DNA from 3 places in the Kocuria oxytropis genome. Region 3 is predicted to be linked to each of the others. Evidence: riboswitches for the same ligand, from Rfam matches in the RefSeq annotation. Region 3 holds a riboswitch; each other region holds the start of a gene.
What was found. Region 3 has a riboswitch for thiamine pyrophosphate ahead of thiO (glycine oxidase ThiO). Riboswitches for the same ligand answer to the same signal wherever they lie in the genome.
Positions count from the first base shown of each region.

Region 1: linked by a shared signal. The riboswitch ahead of QYM41_RS00290 (ECF transporter S component) and the one ahead of thiO (glycine oxidase ThiO) in region 3 are both predicted to bind thiamine pyrophosphate.
Region 2: linked by a shared signal. The riboswitch ahead of thiM (hydroxyethylthiazole kinase) and the one ahead of thiO (glycine oxidase ThiO) in region 3 are both predicted to bind thiamine pyrophosphate.

Region 1 covers NZ_JAVFXA010000001.1:62,573-72,492, reverse strand. Annotated here, with positions in the region: gene QYM41_RS00325 (Na+/H+ antiporter subunit A) at 1-2,375, shown strand, start outside; gene QYM41_RS00320 (Na(+)/H(+) antiporter subunit C) at 2,372-2,863, shown strand; gene QYM41_RS00315 (Na+/H+ antiporter subunit D) at 2,860-4,500, shown strand; gene QYM41_RS00310 (Na+/H+ antiporter subunit E) at 4,497-5,192, shown strand; gene QYM41_RS00305 (MrpF/PhaF family protein) at 5,189-5,461, shown strand; gene mnhG (monovalent cation/H(+) antiporter subunit G) at 5,458-6,093, shown strand; gene QYM41_RS00295 (DUF4235 domain-containing protein) at 6,152-6,430, shown strand; TPP riboswitch at 6,554-6,673, shown strand; gene QYM41_RS00290 (ECF transporter S component) at 6,763-7,383, shown strand; gene QYM41_RS00285 (ABC transporter ATP-binding protein) at 7,380-9,002, shown strand; gene QYM41_RS00280 (energy-coupling factor transporter transmembrane component T family protein) at 8,999-9,796, shown strand; gene QYM41_RS00275 (aminodeoxychorismate lyase) at 9,804-9,920, opposite strand, start outside.
Region 2 covers NZ_JAVFXA010000009.1:95,845-105,764, reverse strand. Annotated here, with positions in the region: gene QYM41_RS10905 (Rne/Rng family ribonuclease) at 27-3,731, shown strand; gene QYM41_RS10900 (nuclear transport factor 2 family protein) at 3,904-4,635, shown strand; TPP riboswitch at 4,949-5,042, shown strand; gene thiM (hydroxyethylthiazole kinase) at 5,034-5,909, shown strand; gene thiE (thiamine phosphate synthase) at 5,906-6,589, shown strand; gene QYM41_RS10885 (bifunctional hydroxymethylpyrimidine kinase/phosphomethylpyrimidine kinase) at 6,586-8,106, shown strand; gene rplU (50S ribosomal protein L21) at 8,327-8,638, shown strand; gene rpmA (50S ribosomal protein L27) at 8,699-8,956, shown strand; gene obgE (GTPase ObgE) at 9,111-9,920, shown strand, end outside.
Region 3 covers NZ_JAVFXA010000016.1:13,801-23,010, forward strand. Annotated here, with positions in the region: gene QYM41_RS14705 (MDR family MFS transporter) at 1-1,646, opposite strand, end outside; gene QYM41_RS14710 (TetR/AcrR family transcriptional regulator) at 1,643-2,275, opposite strand; gene QYM41_RS14715 (GNAT family N-acetyltransferase) at 2,329-2,763, opposite strand; gene QYM41_RS14720 (DUF3140 domain-containing protein) at 2,800-3,129, opposite strand; gene QYM41_RS14725 (VOC family protein) at 3,585-4,496, opposite strand; gene QYM41_RS14730 (hypothetical protein) at 4,606-5,616, opposite strand; gene thiE (thiamine phosphate synthase) at 5,706-6,425, opposite strand; TPP riboswitch at 6,441-6,543, shown strand; gene thiO (glycine oxidase ThiO) at 6,539-7,876, shown strand; gene thiS (sulfur carrier protein ThiS) at 7,873-8,112, shown strand; gene QYM41_RS14750 (thiazole synthase) at 8,114-8,977, shown strand; gene moeB (molybdopterin-synthase adenylyltransferase MoeB) at 8,974-9,210, shown strand, end outside.

The sequences.
Region 1 (9,920 bases), on a different contig from region 3:
CCGCGGCGATGGTCAAGGCCGGCATCTACCTGGTGGCCCGCTTCGCGCCGGGCTTCGCCGAGACCGCGCTGTGGCAGCCCGTCGTCGTGCTGCTGGGCCTGGGCACCATGCTCTTCGGGGGCTGGGCGGCCCTCAAGCAGTACGACCTGAAGCTGATCCTCGCCTACGGGACCGTCAGCCAGCTCGGCTTCCTCGTGGTGGTCGTGGGCCACGGCTCGGCGGACACCGCCCAGGCGGGCCTGGCCATGCTGCTGGCCCACGGCCTGTTCAAGGCCACGCTGTTCCTCGTGGTCGGCATCATCGACCACCGGGCGGGCACCCGGGACATCCGCCGCCTGTCGGGGCTCTCCCGCCGCGTGCCGGTGCTGTTCGCGGTCTCGGTCGTCGCCGCGGCGTCCATGGCCGGCCTGCCGCCCCTGGCCGGGTTCGTGGCCAAGGAGGCGGTGCTCGCCGCATTCGTCCACCACGCGGACGACGCCGCCGGCACCGCGGTGCTCGCCGGTCTCGTGGTGGGCTCCGTCCTGACCTTCGCCTACAGCGCCCGCTTCGTGTGGGGCGGCTTCGCGCAGAAGTCCGCCGAGTTCTCCGAGCTCGACGCCGGGGTGGGCGGCAAGGCCGTGATCAGCGACATGCAGCGGGTCGAGCCCGCCTTCCTCGCCGCCCCGCTCCTGCTCTCCGTGCTGACCGTGGTCCTCGGCCTGTGGCCCGGACCGGTCGAGGCGATGCTGCAGCCCTACGTGGACACGTTCCCGGCCGAGGAGGGCTACGAGTTCTACCTGGCCCTGTGGCACGGGCTCACCCCCGCCCTGGGGCTGTCCGCGCTCGTCGTGGCGGGCGGGCTGCTGATGTACCTGGGCCGCCGCCCGGTGGCGGACCTCCAGCGGGCCCTGCCGTCCCTGCCCGCCGGCGAGCTCCTCTACCGTCGCACCATCAACGTCCTCGACCTCGTGGCCGTGTGGATCACCGGCCGCACCCAGCGCGGTTCGCTGATGTTCTACCTCTCGGTCATCCTCGTCACGGCCATCGTGGTCCCGCTCGTGGCGCTCGTCCTGGAGGAGACCCCGCCCCTGGGCGCGCTGCGGGTCTCGGACGGGCCGGGCCAGCTGATCACCGGTGCGGCCATGGTCGTGGCGGCGCTGCTGGTGCCCCTGGCCACCAGGCGCTTCCTCGCCGTGCTGCTCGTGTCGGTCACCGGCTACGGCATGGCCCTCGTCTTCGCCCTGCACGGCGCCCCGGACCTCGCCCTGACGCAGACCCTGGTGGAGACCGTGCTGCTGGTGGCCTTCGTGCTCGCGCTGCGCTCGCTGCCCGCACCCCTGTGGCACCGCAACCCGGCCGGGCGCCGCCTCCTGCGCGGCACCATCGCGGTGACCTTCGGGCTGTTCATGATGGCGCTCGCGGCGTTCAGCATCTCCTCGCGCACCGCCGACCCCATCTCCCTGGAGCTGCCGCGGATGGCCTACGAGCTCGGCGACGGACAGAACGTGGTCAACGTCCTCCTCGTGGACATCCGGGCCTGGGACACCTTCGGGGAGATCTCGGTGCTCGTGCTCGCGGCCACCGGGGTGGCCTCGCTGATCTTCGTCACCGGCCGGGGGGACCGCATCGTGCGCTCCGGTGAGGACCCCACCACCGACCAGCTGCGGGTCATCCGCCGCCGCAACGCCGCGGCGGTCTCGCCCGGCGGGGAGCGGCTGGACATCGGTCTCGCCCGCCGCGACGACGACCTGGAGGACCCCTACCTGCTCGCCGGCCGCACGCTCGCCCCCGAGCGGCGCTCGATCGTCTTCGAGGTGGTCACGCGGCTGCTCTTCCACACGTTCATGATGGTCTCGCTCTACCTGCTGATCGCCGGGCACAACGACCCCGGCGGCGGATTCGCCGGCGGGCTCATGGCGGGCCTCGCCCTGACGGTGCGCTATCTCGCGGGCGGGCGCTACGAGCTCGAGCTGGCCACCCCCATCAACGCGGGCGCGATGCTCGGAGCCGGGCTGGCGCTCGCCGCGCTCTACGCCGTGACCCCGGTGTTCCTGGGCGGGTCGGTGATGCAGAGCTACACCGTCGAGGTCGAGCTGCCGGTCTTCGGCGCCGAGAAGTTCGTGAGCGCCCTGATCTTCGACGTCGCGGTCTACCTCATCGTGGTGGGGCTGATCCTCGACATCCTGCGCTCGCTCGGCGGGCGGATCGACCAGCGGATCGAGGAGGACGCCGTCCGCCGCCGCCGGCGCGCCCCGGGCCGCGGCACCCGCATCCGCGTCACCCGCCAGCGCGCGGTGGGCGCCGGGGCCCCCACGGGCTCCACCACGGCGACGTCCGTGACGTCGCCCACCCCGATCACGAGGACCGGCGCGGCCGGGGGCGGAGGGCACCGATGACCGTGAACCTGACGCTGCTGGTCGTGATGGGCGTGCTCTACGCCGTGGGCGTGTACCTGCTGCTCGAGCGCTCGCTCACCCGGGTCCTGCTCGGGCTGATGCTGCTGACCAACGGCACGAACCTGCTGATCCTGCACGCCGGCGGGGTCGCCGGCTTCGCCCCCCTGTACGAGGAGTCGATCGCCGCGGAGGACTACAGCGACCCGCTGCCCCAGGCACTCATCCTGACCGCCATCGTGATCTCCCTCGCCGTCACCGCGTTCCTCCTGGGCATGATCTACCGCTCCTGGGTGCTCGGGCGCCGGGACGAGATCCAGGACGACGTCGAGGACCGGCGCGTGGCACGGCAGTCCTCCTACGACGTGGAGAGCGACGCCGACGTCCCCGCCGACACCTCGGAGTTCGACGACGGAGCCCCGTACCGGGACCCGGACGAGTCCGTCGAGACCCCGGGCGTGCGGGGCCGCGCGGGGGAGGAGCGCCGATGACCGTCAACCTCGCCCAGCTGGCCCCGCTCGCCGTCATCATCCCGTTCCTGGGGGCCGCCCTGAGCCTGCTGCTGCTGCGGCGCAACGCCCTCCAGCGGACGGTGGCCATCGGCTCTCTCGTGCTGACCCTCGTGGTCGAGGCCCTCGTGCTCGTGAGCACCTGGGACGTGGGTCCGCAGGCCGTCCAGCTCGGGGGGTGGCGCGCGCCCTGGGGCATCGTCATGGTCGTGGACCAGCTCTCGTCGCTGATGCTCGTGGTCTCGACCATCGTCTCGCTCGCCGTGCTGGTCTACGCGAGCGGTCAGGGGGTGGCCGACGGCGACGAGGAGGGGCCGATCTCGATCTTCCACCCCTCGTTCCTCATCCTCGTGGCGGGGGTCTCGAACGCGTTCCTCGCCGGGGACCTGTTCAACCTCTACGTGGGCTTCGAGATCCTGCTGACCGCGTCCTACGTGCTCATGACGATGGGCGGGACCGTCCAGCGCATCCGCACCGGCGTGACGTACGTGGTGGTCTCGGTGATCTCCTCCGTGCTGTTCCTGATCACCATCGCGATGGTCTACGCGGCCACGGGCACCATCAACATGGCGGACCTCTCGGTCAAGCTCGAGTCCCTGCCGGTGGGCACGCAGATGCAGCTGCACCTGATGCTGCTGATCGCGTTCGGCATCAAGGCCGCGGTCTTCCCGCTGTCCTTCTGGCTGCCGGACTCCTACCCGACGGCCTCGGCGCCGGTGACGGCGGTGTTCGCCGGCCTGCTGACCAAGGTGGGCGTGTACTCGATCATCCGCACCGAGACGGTGCTGTTCCCGGGCGAGCGCCTGGACGACCTCCTGATGTGGGTCGCGCTGCTCACCATGGTGGTGGGCATCCTGGGCGCGCTCGCGCAGATCGACATCAAGCGCATGCTCTCGTTCACGCTGATCAGCCACATCGGGTACATGATCTTCGGCGTGGCCGTGGGCACCCAGGAGGCCCTCTCCGCGACCGTCTACTACGTGGCCCACCACATCGTGATCCAGACGAGCCTGTTCCTGGTGGCCGGGCTGATCGAGCGCCGCGGCGGCTCGACCAACGTGGACCGCCTCGCCGGGCTGGCCCGGATCTCCCCGCTGCTCGGCCTGCTCTACCTGGTCCCGGCGCTCAACCTCGGCGGGATCCCGCCGTTCTCCGGGTTCCTGGGCAAGGCCGGTCTGCTGCAGGCCGGCGTGGACCGGGGCGACGGACTGGCCTACGCCCTGGTCGCAGGGTCCGTGGTGGTGTCCCTGCTGACCCTGCTGGCCCTCATGCGGGTGTGGAACCGCGTGTTCCTCCGCGCCCCCGAGGACGCGGAGTACCCGGATCCGATCCTGCTGGCCCCGGTGCCCGCCGGCTCCCGGTTCCTGCTCAGCTCGGGCAGCGTCGACGACCAGGCGGGGAGGTTCGCGGGCAAGGGCGACGTGCGCCTGATGTCCCCGTCCATGCTCGGCGGGGCCTCGGCCCTGGTCGCGGTGGGCGTGGCCCTGACGGTGTTCGCCGGGCCGGTCTTCCAGCTCGCGGACAACGCCGCGGAGAACCTCGTCCGGCCCGAGCGCTACGTCGAGGCGGTGCTGGCCCCCGAGTCCGCGCCCCGGCCCGTCGTGGAGGAGGCACCGTGACCCGGCCCAAGAACTCCCTCCTCGTCGAGCTGCCGCTGCTGGTGTGGCTCGTGGTCGTGTGGGGCGCCCTGTGGGGCGACTTCGGCATCGGCAACCTGCTGCTCGGCCTGGTCCTGGCCCTGCTCGTGACGTGGGTCCTCTACCTGCCCGCCGTGCAGCTGTCCGGCCGGTTCAACGTGCTCCAGTTCGCGGTGTTCACCGTGACGTTCGTGTGGCAGGTGGCCAAGGCCAGCGTCGAGGTGATGCTCATCGCGATCCTCGTGGGACCGCGTGCGCGCAACGCCGTGGTGGGGGTGCGCCTGCGCACCCGCTCGGACCTGCTCCTGACGGCCACGGGGCACACCATGACCCTGATCCCCGGCTCGCTCGTGGTGGAGGTGGACCGTGCCGCCGGCACGCTGTACTTCCACGCCCTCAACATCCGCGACGCCGAAGAGGCGGAGCAGTTCCGCCGCTCCGCGCTGCGGGTGGAGGCCGCCTGGATCAGGATCATGGGCACGCGGGAGGACCTCGCCGCGCTGCGGGCCGAGCGGCGCGGGGAGGGAGCGGCCGGCACGGACCACCGGAGCACCGCCGCGATCGGTTCCCCGGTCACCGCGAGCCAGCAGGTCGTGGGCGGCCGCCGCGACGACGCCCCGTCCGGGACCGGGAACGGCGCCCCGTCCGAGACCCCCGAGGAGGACCGCCCGTGATGGAGATCGCCGTGGCCGTCGCGGCCGTGCTGCTCAGCGCGGCCGCCGCCGGCACCCTCTACCGGATCGCCAAGGGCCCGTCCCTGCTGGACCGCGTGGTGGCCACCGACGTGCTGCTGGCCATCGTGGCGGCCGCCCTGGCGGTGGAGATGGCCTACCACGGCCACCTCAACAACCTGATCCTCATGGTGATCGTCTCGCTGGTGGGCTTCATCGGATCCGTGACGGTGGCCCGCTTCGCCACCCAGACCGCCGAGCACGGGCGGTGAGCGCCGTGCTCGACACCGTGCTGGACGCCGCCGCGGCCGTGTGCCTCGTGGTCGGTGCGCTCATGTCCCTCGCCGCCGCGATCGGGCTGGTCCGCTTCCCTGACCTGCTGACCCGCATGCACGCCGGGACCAAGCCGCAGGTCTTCGGGCTGCTCCTCATGCTCACGGCCGTGGCCCTGGAGAACCGCGACCCCGTCATGATCCCGCTCATCGCCCTCGGATGGGTCTTCCAGCTGCTCACCGTGCCCGTCTCGGCGCACATGGTGGGGCGCTCGACCTACCGGAGCAAGCACCTGAACCGGGCCACGCTGACGCAGGACGACCTGCAGGAGGTGCTCGACCGCGCCGCGGACCGGTCACCGGAGCGCGGCGGGGGCCGCGGCCCCGGGAACACCGCGGAGAGCACCGGGGAACATGCCGCAGGAAGTGCCGGGAGGACCGCGTCAGGGGCCCCCGGGGGGAGAGTCGGGGAGAGTGCCGCCGGACCTGCTGCGGGGAGCGCCGCCGGGACCACCGCGGGCAGCACGGCGAGGGACTCCGCCGGGGACGCCGCCGCGGTGCTCCCGGCACCGAGCCCGGACGGCCGGGAAGCAGACGGACAGCAGGCTGACGGAGCGGCGGGGACGCGTTAGGCTGGTCCGGATCGACGGGGCGCACCGGCGTCCCCCGGACGACAAGGAGCAGCACTCCATGAACACCAAGGTTCTCGAACTCGTGGGCACCGGCCTCTCGCTCGGCGGCGTGGCGCTCTCGCACAAGGTGCTGGGCGCCGCGTGGACGCGCATCACCGGCGACCCGCCCCCGGCCAAGAACCCGGACCCGGACGAGGCCTGGGCCGGGATCATCATCTGGGCGCTCATCACCGGCCTCGTGGGCACCGTCATCAAGGTCGGCATCTCCCGTCAGGTCGCGAAGCTGGAGAACCGCCCCCGGGAGAGCCCGAAGGTCTCGAGCCAGGCCGAGGTCTGAGACCCGGCGAACACGCTCGCGCAGGGGCCCCTCCCGCCGCACACCGCACCGGCGGCCGGCGGGAAGGGCCCCTCGTCGTGCGGGTGCGCGCGGACGGGCGGGCGACGGGGTAGAATCGGTGCCACTGAACGACAGGGGAGCGCCCCACCGGTGACGCCGGTGTGGCGCTGAGAGTGCGGATCGCCGCAGACCCTCGAACCTGCTCCGGTTAGCACCGGCGAAGGGAGTCGAGCATCTCAGGGGTGTTCCCCGGGGGCGCCACCGGCGCGGACCCGGAAGAACCCCGTCCCCTCCTGGCACCGACGGCTCGCTGAGCCCAGGAGGAACGCACCGTGAACAGCACCACCCACCGTCCCGCCCGCCGCCCCGGCACGTCCCGCGCCCCGTCCTGGCGCGTGGTCGACATCGTCGTGGCCGCCGTCCTCGCCGCCGTGTGCGCGGTGGTCTTCTGGGCGTGGTCGAACCTGCTCTATCCCGTGGTCGGCACGGCCGCGGTGGCCTATCCGCCCGCCGTGGGCCTGATCGCCGGCGGCTGGCTCGTGGCCGGCGTGCTCGGCGGGCTGATCATCCGCAAGCCCGGCGCGGCCCTGTTCTGCGAGCTGCTCGCCGCCGTGATCGAGAGCTTCCTGGGCACCCACTTCGGCCTGCTGGTCGTCCTGTCCGGTCTCGTCCAGGGCATCGGCGCCGAGCTGGCCTTCGCCGCCTTCCGGTACCGCCGCTTCGACGCCCTCGCGGCGGCCGTCGCGGGCGCCGTGAGCGGGATCTTCCTCGGCGTCCACGAGAACATCGTCTACAACTACGAGTGGACCCTCGGCCACCAGGCGGTCTACGTGGTCCTCGCCGCCGTCTCGGGGGCGGTGCTGGCGGGTCTGCTGATGCACGCCGTGGTGCGGGCCCTCGCGGGCACCGGCGTCCTGCAGGGACTGGCCTCCGGGCGGGCCGTGCGGCGATGACGGCGCCCACCACCCGGCGCCGGGCGGTGCCCGCCGCCCGCGGCGCGCGCGTGGAGGCCCGCGGGTTCGGGTGGCACCACCCCGGACGGGACACCGCGGCCCTGCACGGTCTCGACCTCGTGCTGGAGCCGGGGGAGCGGGTGCTCCTGCTGGGTCCCAGCGGGGCCGGCAAGTCCACCCTCCTGCACGCCCTGGCGGGGGTCCTCCACGACGACGACGGCCGGTCCGGCGCCGGCGAGCTGCTGCTCGACGGACTCCCGCCGGACCGCGCCCGCGGCCGCGCCGGCCTCGTGCAGCAGGATCCCGAGTCCCAGGTGGTGCTGTCCCGGATCGGTGACGACACCGCGTTCGGCCTCGAGAACCTCGCCGTGCCCCGGGAGCAGATCTGGCCGCGGGTGCGCGAGGCCCTCGGGGCCGTGGGCCTCGACCTCCCGCTCGAGCACTCCACCTCGGCCCTGTCCGGAGGGCAGAAGCAGCGCCTGGCGCTCGCGGGTGCCGTGGCCATGAGCCCCGGGCTGCTGCTGCTCGACGAGCCGACCGCCAACCTGGACCCCGCCGGCGTGCGGCAGGTCCGCGACGCGGTGGTCTCCTGCCTCGACCGCAGCGGCGCCACGCTCGTGGTCGTGGAGCACCGCGTGGCCGTGTGGGCCGAGGTGGTGGACCGTGTCGTCGTGCTCGGCCGCGACGGCGGGATCACCCACGACGGGTCGCCCGGGGAGGTGCTCGGCGCGGCAGCCGACGAGCTCGCCCGGGCGGGGGTGTGGGTCCCCGGCCGGGTGCCGTCCACGCGCGCGCCCGCCCGCCCGTCCGGCCCCGTGAGCGCCGATCCGGCGGACCGCCTGCTGACCGCCGCCGGCCTGGCCGTCTCGCGCACCCAGCCCTCGGCGCGCCGGCTGCGCGCCCGCCGCCGGGCGGCCCGCCGCGGCCGGCCCCTGTCCGACGCCGCGGCCGGCCGTGACCTCCCCGCGGCGGTGAGCGACGTGGACCTGGGGCTGCGCCGTGGCCGCGCGCTGGCACTGACCGGGCCCAACGGCGCCGGCAAGTCCACGCTCGCCCTGACGCTCGCGGGTCTGCTGGCCCCCGTGCGCGGCACCGTGACCGCCCACCCGGACCTCGACCGCGGCGCGGGTCCCGACCCCCTGGAGTGGAGCGGCAGGGAGCTCGTGGCCCGGATCGGGACGGTCTTCCAGGAGCCCGAGCACCAGTTCCTGCGCGCCACCGTGCGCGCCGAGCTGGAGCACGGCCCCCGGGTGGCGGGCACGCCGGCGGCCGAGCGGGAGCGGCGCACGGACGAGCTGCTGCGCCGGCTGCGGCTCTCCCACCTGGCCGACGCCAACCCGTTCACCCTCTCCGGCGGCGAGAAGCGGCGGCTGTCCGTGGCCACCGTGCTCGCCACGGACCCCGACGTGCTGGTGCTCGACGAGCCCACGTTCGGCCAGGACGCGCTGACCTGGGCGGAGCTCGTGGAGCTGCTCGTGGAGCTGCTCGACGCCGGCACGTCGGTGCTGGCCGTGACGCACGACGAGGACTTCGTGCGCGCCCTCGGCGCCGAGGTGCTCGAGCTCGGTCCGGCCGGCCCCCGCGTCCCGCTGCGGCCGGCCCCGGAGCCGGTCCGGTGAGCGCCCCCGCCCTCGCGCCGTCGGCGCGGCTCTCCCTCCTGGGGCGGACGAACGCGCTGGCCAAGCTGGCCGGGGCGCTGCTGCTGACCGTGGTGCTCGTGCTCAGCGCGGACCCCGTGACGTCGGGGACCGTGCTGCTGGGCGAGGTGGTCCTCCTGGCGCTCGCGGGCCAGCACCCGGTCGCGCTGCTGCGCAGGGCGTGGCCGGTGGTCGTGGCGGCCCTCGTGAGCGGGTGGGGCACCGCCCTGCTCGCGGAGGACTCCGGGCCCGTGCTGCTCGACCTGGGGGTCACCGGCGTCTCGGTCGGCTCGCTGGCCGCGGGCGCGGCGATCGCCCTGCGCGGGCTGGCCCTGGCCCTGCCCGGGCTGATGCTGGTGCTCACCACCGACCCCACGGACCTCGCGGACGGCCTCGCCCAGACGCTGCGCCTGCCGGCCCGCTTCGTGCTCGCCTCGCTGGCCGCGCTGCGGCTCGTGGGCGTGATGGCCTCCGAATGGGCCACGCTCGCCATGGCGCGTCGAGCCCGCGGTGCGGGGTCGGGGCACGGGCCGGTGGGCGCGCTGCGGGAGTTCGGCGGCCAGGCCTTCACGCTGCTGGTGCAGTCCCTGCGCCGGGCCACCCGGCTGTCGGTCACCATGGAGGCGCGCGGCTTCGGGGCGGGTCCGCGCACGTGGGCCCGCGTCCCCGGCCACTCGTGGCGGGACGCCGTGGTGCTCGGGGGCTGCGCGGCGGCGGCCGTGGCGGGCCCGGCGGTGTCCGTGCTGCTGGGCACGCACCGGTTCATCTGGGGCTGAGCCCGGGTCAGACCTGCTGGACCCAGTGGGTGACGAGCCGGGTCAGCTCCGGGTCCACCGGCAGCGGCTGGTGGTCGAGCCGGCGCACCGGCACCGCGAGCCGGACGCTGGAGACCAGCCACAC
Region 2 (9,920 bases), on a different contig from region 3:
GTACCGCGGCAGGAGCACAGCTGTATATGGATGCCGAACAGGAGAACCAGGCCGGGGCGCAGGACGCCCTGGACGCTGGTCAGCAGAACACATCGAACGACACGCACGGGGACCTCCCGGTGACGGACGGGCCCGTGCAGGGTGCCGATCCCGCGGCACCGGCCGCCGCGCCGGACGGGCTCCCCGACGAGCAGCCGGCGCCCGCGCCGGAGGCCGCGTCCGAGACCCCCGCCCACGACGTCGCCGAGGGCACCGCGCTCCCCGACGAGCAGCAGGCGCCCGCGCCGGAGGCCGCGTCCGAGACCCCCGCCCACGACGTCGCCGAGGGCACCGCCCTTCCCGACGAGCCGTCGGCGCCCGCGCCGGCCGCCGGGTCCGGCAGCGGTGACGCCGCCTCCGGGACCGACACCCTCGAGGTCGCACCGGACGCCGCGGTTGCCGATGAGCCGTCGGCGCCCGAGCCCGAGTCCGGCAGCGGTGACGCCGCGTCCGGGACCGACACCCTCGACGTCGCACCGGGCACCGCGCTCCCCGGCGACGAGCGCCCCGGAGCGGTGGCCGAGGACGCCGCCGCGCCCGGGCATCCCGCGCCCGGAACGCCCGGGGCCGAGGAGGCCTCCGAGGGGGTCGAGCCGGCGGGCGAGGCCGAGGACCTGGGGACCGCGTCCGGCGCCCCTGCCGGTCGGCTCCAGGACGTGACGAGCCCTGCCGGAGCGGACCGCCCGCAGCAGGGCGAGGACCAGGCCGCCACCCCGGGAGTCACGGAACCGGCCCCCGCCGCCACGGCGGAGACCGCCGCTTCCGCCCCCTCCGCCGAGGACGCCGCCACCACGGGGACCTCTTCGGCCGGGACCGCGGCCGCGGGGACCTCTTCCGCAGGGACCTCGGCCGGGGACGCCGCTTCCACGGGGATCGCGGCCGAGGACACCGCCGAGGAGGAGACCGACGACGAGGAGCCCCGCTCGGCGCTGGCCGCCGCCGTGACGGCGACCTCGCTGATGTTCCACGCCCCGGACCTCGACGAGCTGCGCGAGGCGGCTCAGCAGCGGGCGGCCCGGCGTCGGGAGGCGCGGCGCCGTCAGCAGGAGGAGACCGCGTCCGCCGAGGACCCGGGGGACGGCGCGGAGGAGCCCGACGCCGCGGAGCTCGCCGACGAGGGCGAGGAGTCCGGGCAGGGCTCGGGCGGGGGCACCACCAGCCGCTGCCGCCGTCGCCGCCGCCGCGGCGAGGTCGACATGGAGCTCGTGGGCGGCAGCGACGACGACCCGCCGAACACCGTGACGCGCGTCCGGGCGCCCCGCGCCGCCGAGGCCGCCACGGTCGACGAGGTCGTGGCCGTGAAGGGCTCGACCCGTCTCGAGGCGAAGAAGCAGCGCCGGCGCGAGTCTCGCCAGACCGGCCGGCGCCGCCAGGTGATCACCGAGGCGGAGTTCCTGGCGCGCCGCGAGTCCGTCGAGCGCCAGATGCTGGTCCGGCAGAAGGACAACCGGATCCAGATCGGTGTCCTGGAGGACGGGGTCCTGGCCGAGCACTTCGTCTCCCACACCCAGCAGGACTCCCTGATCGGCAACGTCTACGTGGGCAAGGTGCAGAACGTGCTGCCCTCCATGGAGGCGGCCTTCATCGACATCGGCCGCGGCCGCAACGCGGTGCTCTACGCCGGCGAGGTCAACTGGGACGCGTCGCGGGTCGAGGGCGGCCCCCGCCGGATCGAGGTCGCGCTGAAGTCCGGGGACTCGGTGCTCGTCCAGGTCACCAAGGACCCCGTGGGGCACAAGGGCGCCCGGCTCACCAGCCAGATCTCGCTACCCGGCCGGTACCTGGTCTACGTCCCGGGCGGGTCGATGACCGGGATCTCCCGGAAGCTGCCCGACGTGGAGCGCGCACGGCTGAAGAAGATCCTCAAGGACCGTCTCCCGGACGGGGCCGGCGTCATCGTGCGCACCGCCGCGGAGGGGGCCTCCGAGCAGGAGCTCACCCACGACATCAACCGGCTGCGCGCGCAGTGGGAGCAGATCCAGGAGCGGGCCGGGTCGAGCAGGACGCTCGCCCCGGAGATGCTCTACGCGGAGCCCGACCTGACGATCAAGACGGTCCGCGACGTCTTCAACGAGGACTTCACCACCATGGTTGTCCAGGGCGACGAGGCGTGGGACAACATCGAGGCGTACGTGACCTACGTCGCACCGGACCTGCTCGACCGGCTCCGGAAGTGGGACGAGGACGAGGACCTGTTCGTGAACTACCGCGTGGAGGAACAGATCCAGAAGGCGCTCGAACGCAAGGTCTTCCTGCCCTCGGGCGGCTCGCTCGTGATCGACCGCACCGAGGCCATGACGGTGGTCGACGTGAACACCGGGAAGTTCACCGGCTCCGGGGGCAACCTCGAGGAGACCGTGACCAAGAACAACCTGGAGGCCGCGGAGGAGATCGTCCGGCAGCTGAGGCTGCGCGACATCGGCGGGATCATCGTGATCGACTTCATCGACATGGTGCTCGAGTCGAACCGGGACCTGGTGCTGCGCCGGCTGGTGGAGTGCCTGGGCCGGGACCGCACCAAGCACCAGGTGGCGGAGGTGACCTCGCTCGGGCTCGTGCAGATGACCCGCAAGCGCATGGGCACCGGTCTGCTCGAGGTGTTCTCCGAGCCGTGCGAGCACTGCGCCGGCCGCGGCGTGGTGGTCCACGACCACCCGCTGGAGGGCCGTTCCGGCGGCGCCACGGGCGAGTCCCGGGACCAGCGTCCCCACCGCACGGAGCGCAAGCGCGGCCGCGGAGGCCGCAACGAGCAGCAGCCCGCCCGGGCGGAGCAGCGCTCCGGCGAGCCGGACCCGGCCGAGAAGGCCAAGGCCGAGGCCGCCCGGACGGCGTTCGCGACCATCGCCGCCGCCACCCACCACGAGGAGGTCGCCGCGACGGAGCAGGCCCGTGCGGAGGAGCCGGCCCGTGCGGAGGAGCCCGCGACCTCGGCGGAGTCCCGCTCCGAGGGCTCGGGCCGCTCGCGGAAGAAGCGGCGCGGCAAGCGCAGCCGCAACCGGGGCCAGGGCACGGACGCCGCCGGTCAGCAGCCGGAGCAGGAGGAGGCGCCCGCGCCCGCCGCGGCCGAGCAGGCGTCCGCCGAGCCGGCCGCCGAGGCGGGCTCGCGCCTGACGATCAAGGGCGAGGTCATCGAGCTGCCGCAGGGGCACGCCCCCGCGCAGGAGCCCGCAGAGCCCCGGTCGCTGAGCCTGGACTCCCTCGCGGAGGCCTTCGGGCGCACGTCGCCGGACGCCGGCCCCGCCGCAGGGATACCGGGCGACGCCGGGACCGCCGCCGCCCGGAGGTCCGACGCAGGAACGGGCCCGGTGGAGACGGGCACCGTCGAGACCGGCACCGGCGAGGCACAGGCCGCCGGTGCACAGGCCGGTGACGCGCGCGCAGCCGCGCCGCGGGGTGCGGCGCGGACGGGCGCAGGAGACCGCGCATCCGCCCCGGCGGAGGCCCCGCAGCAGGCGGAGGACCAGCCGGCGCGCCCCCGTCGGCGCTCCCGCCGCGCCTCGGCCCCCGCGGCCCGGCCGGGCGAGGCCGAGGTGACCGCCGGAGGCGCGGCCACCGCGGAGGGTGCCCGGCACGAGGCGAAGGCCGTCGTCCAGCGCCCCGCGGAGCAGTCCGCGGGCCGGGCGCCGACCGTCGTCGGCGTCGGCGTGAAGGCGGAGGACCTCACCAGCGGCGGGCCCGCCGAACGAGGCTGAGCCGCACCGCGGCATGAAGGACCCCGGCCGGGACGGCCGGGGTCCTTCGTCGTCACAGGGGCCGCCGTCCTGTCGGGCAGGGGCCCGCGGGAGTAGCCTGGTCGCACGACTCGCGGGCCGTCGGCCGGGCCGATCCGGCGGTGCCCCGGCCCGCAGCGCCGAGGGGACGGCCATGAGCAGCAAGCAGATCGTACTCACCGCCGGCAGCGAGCTCTTCGGCGACCGGGACGTCTCGGCCGTCGACCGGCACTGGGCGCCGGAGTACCGGCAGCACTCGGCGCTGGGTGCCGACGGGCCGGAGGGCCTGCGCGCGGCCGTCCGCCAGCTGCCGGAGGACTTCCGCATCGACCTCCTCAGGGTTCTCGAGGACGGGGACATGGTCGCGGTCCACTGCGTGTACCACGGCTTCGGGCCGGACCCGGTGGTGGCCGTGGACGTCTTCCGGGTGGCCGACGGCCGGATCGCCGAGCACTGGGACGCCCTCGCACCGCTGCCCGCCGGCACCGAGGGCAAGCACCGGATCGACGGCCCCACGGAGCCCACCGACCACGAGCACACCGGCGCGAACAAGGCGCTGCTGACCGAGTGGGTGCACGAACGGCTCATCGGCGCGGACCGGGACGCGCTCGAGGAGCTGGCCCGTGACGCGCGCTACGTCGAGCACGGCCCCGGCCCGGACGCCGGCCTCGCCCGGCACACGCTGCACCGGGTGCTGGGGGAGGGCGACGTCGTCCTGACCGTGACCGAGGCCCTGCTCGAGTTCCCCGGGGACGCTGGGCGCCCCGGGCCGGTGCCGGCCGCCTGCTACGACCTGTGGCGGGTGGCGGACGGACGGATCCTCGAGCACTGGGGGGTCGTCCAGCCCGTGCCGGAGCACATGCCGCACGACAACGGTCTCTTCTGAGGCGGCCGTCCACGGCGGGTGCGACCCCGGGACGCAGGGCCCCAACCCGGAGCACCGGGCCCGAATCCGGGGCACCGGACCCGACCCCGGATCCTGGACCCGATCCCGGAGCACCGGGCCCGAATCCGGGGCACCGGACCCGACCCCGGATCCTGGACCCGATCCCGGAGCACCGGGCCCGAATCCGGGGCACCGGACCCGACCCCGGATCCTGGACCCGATCCCGGAGCACCGGGCCCGAATCCGGGGCACCGGGCTCGCGGCCGGTCTCCCCGTGCGCCTCCCGGCTCCCGGGACGACCTAGACTGGCAGGACACCTGACACGGGGTGCCGCGCGAGCGGCTGAGAACACACCCGTCGAACCTGATCTAGCCAGTACTAGCGAAGGGATGTCGCAGATGCGCGATGCCGTACCCCCGTCCGTCCGCCCCCCGGGAACCGACCGGCCGGAGTCGGCCGATCCCGCGCTCGCCGAGGACGCCGCCGCGGCGCTGGAGGACCTGCGGTCCGCGGCGCCGCTCGTGCAGTGCATCACCAACTCCGTGGTCACCAACGTCACCGCCAACGTGCTGCTCGCCGTGGGCGCGTCGCCGGCGATGACCGACATCCAGGGCGAGGGCGGGGTCTTCGCGGAGCTCGCCGACGGCCTGCTGATCAACACCGGCACGCCCACCGCCGAGCAGCGCGGCGCCGCCTACGAGGCGGCCGGGGCCCGGCACCGCGCGGGCCGGGCATGGGTGCTGGACCCCGTGGCGGTGGGTGCCCTGCCCGTGCGCACCGCGCTGGCCCGCGACCTCCTGGGGTTCCGGCCGGCGATCGTGCGCGGCAACGCCTCCGAGGTCATCGCCCTGGCCGGCGGCACCGGCGGCCGCGGAACGGACGCGATCCACGGCGTCGACGCCGCCCGCGACGCCGCCGCGGCACTGTCCGAGCAGGCCGGTTCCGCCGTGGCCGTGTCCGGGCCCGTGGACCTCGTGCGCTCGCCGGACGGCGCCGTGGTGCGGGTCCCGCACGGCACGGACCTGCTGACCCGCATCACCGGCGGCGGCTGCGCCCTGGGCGCCCTCATGGCGGCCTTCAGCGCCGTGCGCGCGGACCCGGCCGCGGCGGCGGTGGCCGCCACCACGGTCTACACCCTCGCGGCCGAGGACGCGGCCGCCGGCTCCGCCGGGCCGGGGTCCTTCGCCGTGGCGCTGTTGGACCGGATGCACAGCATCACGCCGGAGCAGATCGCCGCCCGGGCGGAGCTCGTGCGGGACGGGGGTGCCCGATGAGCCGGCGCCTCGATCCCGCGGCCCTGACCCTGCACCTGGTCACGGACGCCGCGCTGAGCGCGCCCCGGACCGTCCCGGACGTCGTGGCGGCCGCGGTGCGCGGGGGCGCCACGATGGTCCAGGTCCGCGAAAAGGACGCGCCGGCCCGGGAGCTGGTGGCGCTCCTGACGGCCGTCGCCGAGCGCGTGGGCCGGCAGGTGCCGGTGCTCGTGGACGACCGGGCGGACGTCTACCTCGCCGCCCGGTCGGCCGGGGCTCCCGTGGCCGGGGTGCACGTCGGCCAGTCCGACCTGCCCGTGGTGCTCGCCCGGCGGATCTGCGGCCCCGAGGCCGTGCTGGGCCTCAGCGCCGCCACGGCGCAGGAGCTCGACGACGCCTCGGCCCTGCCCGCCGGCACGGTCGACTACCTGGGCGTCGGAGCGGTGCGGGCCACCCGCACGAAGCCCGACCACCCCGAGCCGCTGGGCGTCGACGGGTTCGCCCGCGCCGCGACCCGCACCGCCCTGCCCTGCCTGGCCATCGGCGGGGTGCGGGTCGAGGACGCCGCCGCCCTGCGCGCGGCCGGCGCGGCCGGACTGGCCGTGGTCTCCGGGATCTGCGCCGCTCCCGACCCCGCGGCCGCGGCGGCCCGCTACGCGCGCGCCTTCGCCGTCGAGCACGCCCGGGAGGTGGCCCCGTGACCGCCCGCGTGCCCCGCGTCCTGGCCGTCGCCGGCACCGATCCCACGGGCGGGGCCGGCCAGCACGCCGACCTCAAGGCGATCGCCGCGATGGGCGGCTACGGGATGAGCGCCGTCACGGCCGTCGTCGTGCAGAACACCGTGGGCGTGCGCTCCATCCACGTCCCGCCGGTCGAGTTCCTCACCGCCCAGCTCGAGGCGGTCTCCGAGGACGTGGAGATCGACGCCGTCAAGATCGGGATGCTGGGCTCCGTGCCGGTGATCGAGGCCGTCACCCGCTGGCTCGCGTCCCACCGGCCACCGGTGGTCGTGCTGGATCCCGTCATGGTCGCGACCTCCGGAGGGCGCCTGCTCGAGCCCGACGCCGAGGATGCGCTGCGCTCGATGCTGGGCCTCGCCGACCTGATCACCCCGAACCTCCAGGAGCTCGCCGTGCTCGCGGAGGAGGACACGGCGTCGTCGTGGGAGGAGGCCCTCGCGCAGGGCCACCGCGTGGCCCGCGCCCACGGCACCCTGGTGCTCGTGAAGGGCGGCCACCTCACCGGGGACCGGACCCCCGACGCCCTCGTGGGCCCGGACGTCCCGGAACCCCTCGCCGCCCACGACGGCGCCCGCGTGCCCACCGCCAACTCGCACGGGACCGGGTGCTCCCTCTCCTCGGCCCTGGCCACCCTCCAGGCCCGGCACGGGGACTGGTCCCGGAGCCTGCGCATCGCCCGGGACTGGCTGCGCGGAGCGCTCGAGGCCTCGGACGAGCTCTCCGTGGGGCACGGCAGCGGCCCCGTCCACCACTTCCACCACGTCCAGGACGCGCTGGAGAGCTGGGGCACGGCGCCGGACCGGTTCAGCGACGAGCTCTGGGAGGTCTCCGCCCCCGTGCGGCGCGAGATCGAAGAGCTCGAGTTCGTCCGCAGCCTCGGCGACGGCCGGCTCGAGCAGGAGCGGTTCCTCGCCTACCTCGACCAGGACCTGCAGTACCTCGACGGCTACAGCCGGGCGCTCGCGCTGCTGGCGGCGAAGGCCCCGGACGAGGAGCAGCGGCTGTTCTTCGCGGCCGGCGCCGTCTCCTGCACCGAGACGGAGGCACAGCTGCACCGGGCCCGGCTGCAGCACGCCGGGGACGCCGGCACCACGGCGGGCCCGGGCGAGGTGACGCGGCGGTACACCACCTTCCTGCTCGCGGCCACCGCCGCGGAGCCCTACCCCGTGGGGCTCGCGGCGGTCCTCCCGTGCTACTGGGTCTACGCGGACGTGGGGCGCCACCTGGGGGAGCTCGCGGCCGCGGGCGGGACCGGCGAGCACCCCTACGCGGACTGGCTGGCCACCTACGCGGACGAGCAGTTCCAGGAGGCCACCCGCACGGCCCGCCGGATGCTCGACGACGCGGCGCGCCGGGCTCCGGCGGAGGTCCGCGACCGGATGCGGGAGGTGTTCCTGGAGGCGTGCGCGCTCGAGCGGGACTTCTTCGCCGCGCCGGTGGCGGAGCGCCGGTTGGCGGGCATTGACCGGATCGAGTAGTCTTGATCTTCGGTGCCATGCTGGTGCGCGCGTGTACAAACTCGACACCCCACCTGGCGGCACATGCGGGTGCAGTTCCTGAATTGCGGCGAACCTGCGCTGACCTCGGCCTAGTCCCACGGGCCGGTCACCGACAGCTCGTCTCAACGTCGTTGGTCCTGACAGGTATGCGCTCGACCCACACTGTTTACACATGACGTCGAGAGAAGTGAGTTCCCAAGTGGTGTACGCGATTGTCCGCGCTGGCGGCCGCCAGGAAAAGGTTTCCGTCGGAGACCTCGTTACCCTTGACCGCGTCGCCGGCGGCGCAGGCAGCACCATCGAGCTCCCTGCCCTGCTGCTGGTCGACGGGGACAAGATCACCTCGGATGCCCAGACCCTGGCCAGCGTCACGGTCACGGCCGAGATCGTCGAGAACCTCCGCGGTCCGAAGATCTCCATCCAGAAGTTCAAGAACAAGACCGGCTACAAGAAGCGTCAGGGCTTCCGTGCCGAGCTGACCACCGTGAAGGTGACCGGCATCGAGGCCTGACCGGCCCGGTCACCCTCCAGACTCCATCAGCCAGTAAAGACCCGAAGGTAGGCACACCTCATGGCACACAAGAAGGGCGCGAGCTCCACTCGCAACGGTCGCGACTCCAACGCGCAGTACCTCGGCGTGAAGCGCTTCGGCGGCCAGACCGTCAACGCCGGCGAGATCCTCGTCCGGCAGCGCGGCACCCACTTCCACCCCGGCCTCAACGTCGGCCGCGGTGGCGACGACACCCTGTTCGCCCTGGCCGCCGGTCAGGTCGAGTTCGGCACCCGCCGGGGCCGCAAGGTCGTCAACATCCAGGCTGCCGCGGAGTAGCCGCAAGGACCGGTCCCGCCGGTCCCGGTGCGGGTCACGACCCGCGCCACCCATTGTTTGTTCTGTAGAGGGTGGGTGCGTCCAGCGCCCGCCCTCTACAGTCTTAACGTGGCCCGTGCGCGGGCCCGTCCGTACTTGACCAGAGGAGTTCCCCGTGGCCAGTTTCGTCGACCGCGTCGTCCTGCACGTCTCCGGCGGCTCCGGGGGGCACGGCTGCGTGTCCATCCGCCGTGAGAAGTTCAAGCCGCTCGGCGGACCGGACGGGGGCAACGGGGGAGACGGCGGCAGCGTGGTCCTGCGCGTGGACGGCCAGACGACCACTCTGCTGAACTACCACCACGCCCCCCACCAGTCGGCGCCCAACGGGGGCCCCGGCAAGGGGGACCTCCGGCACGGGCACAAGGGCGAGGACCTCGTCCTGTCCGTCCCGGACGGCACCGTGGTGAAGGACCAGGACGGCAACGTCCTGGCGGACCTGGTGGGACAGGGCTCCGAGTTCGTGGCCGCCCCCGGCGGCCAGGGCGGGCTGGGCAACGCCGCGCTGGCCTCGGTCAAGCGCAAGGCCCCGGGCTTCGCGCTCCTGGGCACCCCCGGCTCCTCCCGGGACGTGGTGCTGGAGCTGAAGTCCATCGCCGACATCGCGCTGGTGGGCTATCCCTCGGCCGGCAAGTCCAGCCTCGTGGCCGCCATCAGCGCCGCCCGGCCCAAGATCGCTGACTACCCCTTCACCACGCTCGTCCCGAACCTCGGCGTGGTCCAGGCCGGCGACGTGCGCTACACGGTGGCCGACGTGCCCGGGCTGATCCCGGGCGCCTCCGAGGGCAAGGGCCTGGGCCTGGAGTTCCTCCGCCACGTGGAGCGCTGCGCCGCGCTCGTCCACGTCCTCGACTGCGCGACCCTCGAGCCCGGGCGCGACCCGGTCTCCGACCTCGAGACGATCGAGGCGGAGCTCGCCGGCTATGCC
Region 3 (9,210 bases):
GTCTCCCGGCCCGTCGTCTCCCGGTCACCGGTGCCGCGGATCGCCTCGCCGGTCCGCCGGTCGCCCGGCTCGTCCGCGGTGACCACGAGGTCGCCCTCGGCGAGCGCCTCCGGCTGGACGTCCCGCTCGACGGTCGTGGCCAGCGGCTTCTCGACGACGAAGCACAGCAGCGCGGCCGCCAGCAGCGCGAGGGGCACGATCCACAGGTAGATGGGCGTCAGGGCGTCGTTGTAGGAGGTCACCACCGGGTTCCGCAGCGCCTCCGGCAGAGAGGCGACCACGGCCGGGGTCAGGGAGTTGGCCCCGCCCGCGCCGGCCTCCAGTGCGGCGGGCGGGAGGCGCTCGGCGAGCAGGTCGGCCAGCCGGCCCGCGAAGACGCTGCCGACCACGCCCGAGCCCAGGGTGGCGCCGATCTGGCGGAAGAAGTTGTTGGCCGCCGTGGCCGTGCCGACCTGCCGCAGGGGGAAGGTGTTCTGCACGATCAGCACCAGCACCTGCATGGACAGCCCGAGCCCCAGCCCCAGGACCGCGATGTAGAGGCACACGTGCCACACGCCCTGGTCGGAGGTCAGGGTCGCCAGCAGGCCCATGGCCACGGCCACGATCACGCTGCCGGCCACCGGCAGCCACTTGTAGCGGCCCGTCCGGCTCACGGCCCGCCCGGAGAGCACGGAGGTCACGAGCAGGGTGCCCATCATCGGGACCATCAGCAGTCCGGACCGGGTGGCGTCGACGCCGAAGACCATCTGCAGGTAGGTGGGCAGGTAGCCCAGTGCCCCGAACATCGCCACGCCGGTGAGCAGCCCGGCGAGGGTGGTGAGGACGAAGTTGCGCTCCCGGAACAGGTGCATCGGGATGATCGGCTCGGCGGTGCGCCGCTCCACGGCCACGAACGCCGCGGAGGCCACGAGTGTCCCGGCGACCAGGCCGAGGATCACCGGATCGGTCCACGCGTACTTGCCGCCGCCCCAGGTGGCGAACAGGACCAGGCACGTCGTGGCGACGGCCAGCAGCGCCATGCCGCCGATGTCCAGCCGGGGCCGCCCGGCGTGCCGGGGGAGCTTGAGGAACAGGACGGCTCCGGCCAGGGCCAGCAGCCCGAGGGGGATGTTGATCCAGAACGCCCAGCGCCAGCCGGGGCCCTCGGTGAAGAACCCGCCCAGCAGCGGGCCGATGACCGAGGACACCGCGAACACCCCGCCCATGACGCCCATGTACTTGCCGCGCTCACGGGCGGGGACCACGTCGGCGATGGCGGCCTGCGAGAGGATGATGAGCCCGCCGCCGCCCAGGCCCTGGATCGCGCGGGCCGCGATGAGGACCTCGATGGTGCCGGCGAGGGCGCCGACCACGGAGCCGGCCATGAACACGAGAATCGCGCCCAGCAGGAGCGGCTTGCGTCCCATCAGGTCCCCGAGCTTGCCGTACACGGGCATCATGATCGTCGAGGCGAGGATGTAGGCGGTGATCACCCACAGCATCTCGTCCACGCCGTCGAGCTCCCCCACGATCGTGGGCAGCGCCGTGCTGAGCACGGTCTGGTTCAGCGCGGCCAGGAGCATGGAGAGCATCAGGCCGACGAAGAGCAGCCCGAGGTGCTGGGAGCCGGCGGCCGGCTCCGCCCGGTGGGAGGGAGTGCGGGTCATGAGAGCTTTTCCTGGAGGTGGTGGAGGAGGGTGAGCGCCGACTCGTGGTCCTCGGTCGGCAGTCCGTGCGCCGGGGAGTAGCCCTCGGCGGTGATGGCGAAGCGCAGCGGGACGCCGGCCAGCATGACGAGCATCCGGGCGACCTCGTCCACGGCGTGCTCCCCGATCCCGGCCGACCAGTGCGGGTCCCGCGCCAGCAGCTCCGCGAGGGTGTCGCAGACGAGGGACTCGGCCTCGAGCATCAGCTCGTGCCGGCGGCGTCCCAGGCTCGGGTGGTCCTGCAGCAGCTTCCGGCGCCGCTCCGCGTCCCGGCCCGCGTAGGCGCTGCGGGACACGGCCAGCAGCAGGCGCGAGACCTGCCCCAGCAGGTCGTGCTCGAGGGAGAAGCCCTCCAGCAGCTGCGGGTCCAGCACAGGGGCCCGCATGCCCAGGACGGCGTCCTCCTTGGCGGGGAAGTAGTTGAAGAAGGTCCGCGGGGAGACCCCGGCCGCGGCGGCGGCGGCCTCCACGGTGGTGCCCTCCACGCCGTGCTCGACGGCGAGGGAGGCGGCCGCCTCGTGGATGGCGGACCAGGTCTCGGCCTTCTTGCGGGCGCGCAGGGTGAGAGGAGGCGGGGCGTTCACGTCCATATTCTTGCACTCCTGCATCTTTTGCACAACTGCATTATTGTTCCGGCGGGTGCCTACGGCGCCACGGTCTTGCGGTAGTGCCGGGCGGACTGGGTGTAGCCGTGGCGTTCGTAGAACCGGTGGGCTCCGTGCCGCCGGTGGGACGTCGAGAGCTCCAGCTCGGTGGCTCCCATCTCGCGGGCCGCCTGTTCCGCCGCCTCGAGGAGCAGGGCGCCGACGCCGCGGGAGCGTTCGGCCTCGTCGACCACCAGGGCCGTGAGCCGGGCCCGGTAGGCGCTCTCGGTCAGGAACGGCACTCGGTGGACGTGCGCGAGGCCCACCACCGCGGAGCCGGTCTCGGCCACCCAGCACCGGTCGTCCGGCGAGACGGTGCTCACCCACGTCCGCACCCACTCCTGCTCGGGCGTGTATCCCAGCTGCCCGAGCAGATCCAGCACGGCGGACACGTCGGCGGGCCGGGCCCGCCGGATCCTGACGGACGCGGTCACGACGACGTCCTCACGGTGGGCGCCAGTCCCGGGTCCTCAGTCCTGCAGCGGATCGTGGCCCCAGTTCATCAGGGAGTAGCGCCACCGGGTCTCGCGCACGTCGCCGTCGGGGCGCTGTGCCAGGTGGCGGTGGACGTAGCCGACCACCGTGCGCATGTGCTCGTGGTCGGCGTCGGTGCGCTCGCCCTTCGGCGTCCGCAGGATCTCCACGATCCGCCGCCCGGAGCGGTGGCCCACCGACTCCCCGCCGTCGTCCTGGCCCACCGAGGTCGACTCCTCGGTCTCCAGCCACGCCGAGAGCTGCCCGGCGGTCATGTTGACGGCCTCGTCGAACTCCTGGCCGGTGGTGTCGTCGTCGGTGCTCATGTCTCGCTCCTCAGGACCAGCTCGGTGTACTCGTCCGCCGGGAACCGCACGCGCGCCCGGAGCGTCTGCGGCCGGTGCGCCAGGACCGTCCCGGCAACCGCCCGTTGGGACGGCTGCCGGTGCCGTGGCCGTCCGGGCGGTCCTCGTCCGGGTGCCGGTGCTCGTTCGGCGGACGGGGCCAATCTATCCCAGCCGATCCGTCCGGCGGCTGCGCTCGGCCGGTGCGGCAGTCCGTTCGGCGCCACGCCTGTCCGGCCGCCCGGGTCCCGCGGGCCATCGCCGGCGTGTGGCGGCACGTTCGGCAGATCACCTGCCGGTGCCGCGGGTCCGTCCTCGGGGCCCGCTTGCGCCCTGGGCGCGTGTGCGCCCAGGGCCCGCACGTGACTGGCGCCCGCTCGCGCCGGGCCCGCTCGTGCCCGGGACCCCCGGTGCTCCGCGGCCGGGCCGGGCCGCGCTCAGGCGGCGACGCCCACCTGGATGAGGGTGTTCCAGGGGTCCTCGAAGCGCAGCACGGCGCCGTCGTGCCGGGTGGTGATCCGGTGGTCCGCGAGCCGGGACTCCAGGGCGGCGACGTCGTCGGCGGTGGGGAGGTCGATGTTGACCTGGCCCAGTCCGAGCGAGGCCGCGCGCGGGCCGGCCCCGGCGCTCTGCCAGGTGTTGAGCGCGATGTGGTGGTGGTAGCCGCCGGCGGCGATGAACAGGGCGGAGCCGATGTCGCTCATCACCTCGAAGCCCAGGACGTCCACGTAGAACCGCCGGCCCAGCGGGATGTCGCCCACCTGCAGGTGGACGTGGCCCAGGGTCGCGGGCGGGGCCACCGGGCGCTGCCCGTCCTGCGGCACCAGGTGTTGCTGCAGGAAGCCGTTCGGGTCCAGGGGGTTGGTGGCCAGGGTCAGCAGGCCGTTGGCCTCCCGCCGCCACGTGTCCCGGGGGCGGTCGGTGTAGAGCTCCACCCCGTTGCCCTCGGGGTCGTCGAAGTAGAAGGCCTGGCTGTAGAGGTGGTCGGCGCTGCCGGTGAAGGAGCGGGGCGCCACGGTCGCCACGGAGGCCAGGGCCGCCGCGAGGGCGGGCTCGTCCTCGAAGACCACCGCGGTGTGGAACAGCCCGGCCTGACCGCGGCGGGCCGGCGGGAGCTCCTTGACCTGGCGCAGCCGCACGACCGTCCGGCCGTCCCGGCCCAGGACCGCGGTGTCCCCGGCGTGGGACAGCACGTCGAGGGTGATGGCGTCCGAGTAGTAGGCGACCATCGTGTCCAGGTCGGACACCAGCAGCTCCACGGCGCCCATCCGGGTGTCGGCGGACAGCAGGTCCTCCGCGGGACGCTTCGTCAGGCTCTCGGGGGCGGGGTTCTGGGGAAAGATCGGCATCTCGGGGTTCTCCGTCGGCGTGGACAGCACATTGGTTGATGTGTCCCCAATGCTACCCGGAGAAGCTTTCCGGTGCAAGTAAATGCCGGAGGTGGTCGGGGAGAGGTGGTCAGAGCAGGAAGATCAGCGCCGCCATGACCGCCACGATGCCCAGGAAGACGAACCCCCACGCCTTGAGGTTGTCGGAGTCGTCCTCCTCGGGCTCGGCCGGGCGCGGAGGCCAGCCGCCCGGGCCGGGGCCGAACACCGGTCCCGAGGAACCCGGCCCGGCCGCTCCGGGGCCCGCCGCCGGCTGCTGGCCGGGACCGTACCCGTGACCGCCCAGGCCGGGAGCGTCCTGCCCCGGGGCCCGGCCGGGCGGCGGCGGGGCCGGTGTCGCGGGGCTCACGCCCCACCGCGGCGCCTCGGGGGACTGCGCCAGCGGGGCGTCCGGTGATCCCGCGCCGCGGTCCGCGGGGGTCCCCGGGGAGGGCGCCGGTCCCGCGGCCGCCCCCGGGGACGGCGGAGGGGCCGGGGGCAGCGTCTCGTCCGGGAGCGCGGGACCGTCCTCGCGGTGCCCGCGCTCCGCCTGGGTCAGCAGGCTCACGAACTGCTCGAGCGGCTCGGAGCCGTCGTGCTCCCGCGCCAGGAAGCGCTCGGCGCGGCGGCGCACCACCTTGTAGACGCGACCGTCGTCGGGGATGCCCAGGTCCCGTGCGGCCCGCGCCACGGCCAGCGGGGGCTGCTCGGGCAGGGGGTTCGTGCCCCACTCCAGGAGGCCGGTCAGCAGGGGGCGCTCGAGCACGGAGCCCAGGGCCGCCCGGGCGCCCGGCACCCGGGTCAGCTCCAGCAGCCCGCTCGGCGGGGCGGACGGGCACCCCGGCACGTCGCTGGGCAGCCGGGCGGCGCGCTCGAGCCAGAAGGTGTCGCCGAAGAGGGTGGCGAGCAGGACGGCCGCGGCGAGCCGGTCCTCGCTGGGCGGGGCGTCCTCGGGGCCGCCCTGCTCCCAGTGGGTGCCGAGCGCGCGGCGGGCGGACTCGCCGGCCAGCCGGACGCGCAGCTGCACGTCCTCGGGGCCGCGGGCGGTCTGCGCGGGGCGCTCCACCGCGCGCCGCACCTGGGGGTCGAGCTCGGGGTCCATGGGCCACCTCTCCGTCGTCGTCCGTGGGTCCATGCTCTCAGAGCGTGCTGGGCGCAGGCGGGGAGCCGGGCGGGAGGAACGGGCCGCGCTCAGGCGGGGAGCAGGCTGCGCAGCTGCCCCGCCGCGAGGCGGGACTCGGGGGCCTCGGTGACGGCCCGGACCACCACGACACCGCGCGCGCCGGCCGCCAGGACCTCCGGGAGCCGGGTCTCGTCGATGCCGCCGATGGCGAACCACGGCACGGCCCGCGGCTCCGGCTCCGCGGCGGGCCGGGCCCGGGTCAGCTCGGCGACGGCCCGGACGAACTCCAGCCCGGTGGCCGGGCGCCCCGGCTTGGTGGGGGTGGCCCAGACGGGGCCCGTGCAGAAGTAGTCGACGTCCGGGTCCTCGAGCGCCACCCGGGCCTGGTCGAGGTCGTGGGTGGAGCGCCCGATGAGCACGTCGGGCCCCAGCAGCCGGCGCGCCCGGGCGGGGGAGAGGTCGTGCTGTCCCCCGTGGAAGACGTCGGCGCCCACGAGCGCGGCGATGTCGGCGCGGTCGTTGACGGCGAACAGGGCGTCGTACTCGGCGGCCACCCGGCTCAGCAGGCGCAGCGCGGCGATCTCCTCGTCCGTGTCGATGCTCTTGTCCCGCAGCTGGACGATGTCCGCCCCGCCGGCGTACGCGGCGTGCAGGAAGTCCTCGAGGTCGCCCCGGTCCCGGCGCGCGTCCGTGCACACGTAGAGGCGGGCGGCGCGGAGCTTCTCGGTGCGGGCGCTGCGCAGCGCGGGCCCGGCGGGGACGGAGGGGGCGCGGGTAGACTCGGTCACACGCTGATGATAGGTCAGCGGTTCTGCGGGAGCCCCACCGGGGCTGAGAGGGCGTCCAGCGCCGACCGCCACACCTGATGCGGGTCATGCCGCCGGAGGAAAGGACGAGCCGAGTGACGTCTGCGCACCCCGCCCCGAGCACCGCCCCCCACCCGCCGCCCGGGCAGCCCGAGCACGTCCGGGCCGACGTCGCCGTGGTCGGCGCCGGGGTGATCGGGCTGGCCACGGCCTGGGAGCTGCGCCGCCGGGGCCGCTCCGTGGTGGTGGTGGACCCCGAGCCGGGCTCGGGCGCCAGCCGCGCCGCGGCGGGGATGCTCGCCCCGGTGAGCGAGGTCCAGTACCAGCAGGAGCCCCTGTACCCCCTCATGAGCGCCTCGGCCGCCGCGTACCCGGCGTTCGTGGCGGCGCTCGAGCAGGCCGCCGGCGGGACGGTCGGCCACCGCGCCACGGAGACCCTGGTCTGCGGTGCGGACGCCGCCGACCGGCAGGCCCTGGCGGACCTGCGCGCGCTCCAGGCCCGCCACGGCATGACCGTGGAGCCGCTGTCCCTGCGGGAGGCCCGGGCCCTCGAACCCGCCCTGAGCCCGCGTCTGTCCTCCGCGTCCCGGATCCCCCACGACCACCAGGTGGACCCGCGCCGCCTCGTGGCCGGGCTGCTCGCCGCCCTCACCGCCCCGGAGCTCCCGGACCTCCCGGCCGGGCGGGACGGCGGGCCGGCCCGTCTCGTCCACGGCCTCGCCACGGGGCTGCGCCGCCACGCCGGGGGCGCCGTGACCGGCGTCCGCCTGGCCGACGGCGGCATGGTCTCGGCGGCCTGGACGGTCCTCGCCCCGGGCGCCGGGCTGGGCGAGCTCGAGGGGCTGCCGGAGGACTGGCACCCGCCCCTGCGCCCGGTGCACGGGGACATCCTGCGCGCCCGGGTCCCCGCCGGGTCCCCGGAGCTGCTCGAGCGCACCGTCCGCGGCCTGGTGCACGGGGTGCCCGTCTACCTGGTGCCCCGCACGGACGGCACCGTGGTGATCGGGGCGACCTCCCGCGAGGACGACCTCACCGGTCCCAGCGCCGGCGGCGTGTTCCGCCTGCTGCGCGACGCCCAGGCGCTCGTGCCCGGCGTGGCCGACCTCGAGCTGACCGAGGTGCTGGCCCGCGCCCGGCCCGGCACCCCGGACGACATCCCGTACCTGGGCCGGGTCCGCGACCCGGACGGCTCGTCCGTGCCGGGGCTCGTGGTCTCCACCGGCTACTTCCGCCACGGCGTGCTGCTCGCCCCGCTGGCCGCCCGGCTCGCCGCGCAGCTCGTCACCGGCGCGGACGGGCCCGACCCGGGCGCCGACGCCGCGCACCTCGCCAGCACCGACCCGCACCGCTTCGACCGCCCCGTCGAGGCCCGCAGAGGGGACCCCGAACCGGCCGCCGCCGGACCCGGCCCCCGGACCAGGAGCACCCGATGACCGCCATCACCCTCAACGGCCGCCCGCACGAGGTGACGGCGGAGGCGACCGTCGTCGACCTGGTCGCCGAGACCGTCGGCCGCCCCCTGGGCCCGGACGGCGCCCCGCTGGACGGCGGTCGCCTCGGCGTGGCCGTGGCCGTGGACGCCGCGGTCGTGCCGCGCAGCCGCTGGCGCCGGACGACCGTGGCCGAGGGCCAGGCCGTCGAGATCATCACCGCCGTCCAGGGAGGCTGACGTGCACCCCGGCCCCACCCACGACCCGCTCGTGCTCGACGGCACCGAGCTGTCCTCCCGGCTGATCATGGGCACCGGCGGCCTGAGCTCGCTGCAGACCCTCGAGCAGGCCCTGCTGGCCTCCGGCACGGAGCTGACCACCGTGGCCCTGCGCCGCTACGCCCCCGGTCAGGGCGACTCGCTCTTCGCGCTGCTCGAGCGCAACGACATCCGGATCCTGCCGAACACCGCCGGCTGCTACACCGCCCGGGACGCGCTGCTGACCGCCGAGCTCGGCCGCGAGGCCCTCGAGACCGACTGGGTCAAGCTCGAGGTCATCGCCGACGAGGACACGCTGCTGCCCGACGTGGTGGAGCTCCTCGACGCCACCGAGCAGCTCGTGGCCCGCGGCTTCCGGGTCTTCGCCTACACCTCCGACGACCCGGCCGTGGCCCGGCGCCTCGAGGACCTGGGGGCGGCGGCGGTGATGCCGCTGGGCGCCCCCATCGGCACGGGCCTGGGGATCCTCAACCCCCACAACATCGAGCTCATCGCCTCCCGGGCGTCCGTGCCCGTGGTGCTCGACGCCGGGATCGGCACCGCCTCCGAGGCGGCCCTGGCCATGGAGCTGGGCTGCGACGCCGTGCTGCTGGCCAGCGCCGTCACCCGCGCCCAGGACCCGGTGGCGATGGCCACCGCGATGCGCCACGCCGTGGTCGCCGGCCGGCTCGCGGCCGGCGCCGGGCGGATCCCGGCCCGCCGGCACGCCCGGGCGTCCTCGCCGATGGCCGGGCGGATCGACGGAGCCGCGCCCGGCGACGGGCCCGACACCGGCCCGGGCGACGTGCCGCGTGGGGACTGGGCGCCCGTGGGGGAGCGGCCGTGAGCCCGCTGCGCCCGCTCGTGCCGCCGGGCCCCGAGCTCACCCGCGAGCAGCTCGAGCGCTACGCCCGGCACCTGACCCTGCCCGGGATCGGCCCCCTGGGCCAGCGGCGGCTGAGCAGCGCCCGCGTGCTCGTCGTCGGCGCCGGGGGACTGGGCTCCCCGGCCCTGCAGTACCTCGCGGCGGCGGGGGTGGGGACCATCGGGATCGTCGATGACGACGTCGTGGCGCTCTCC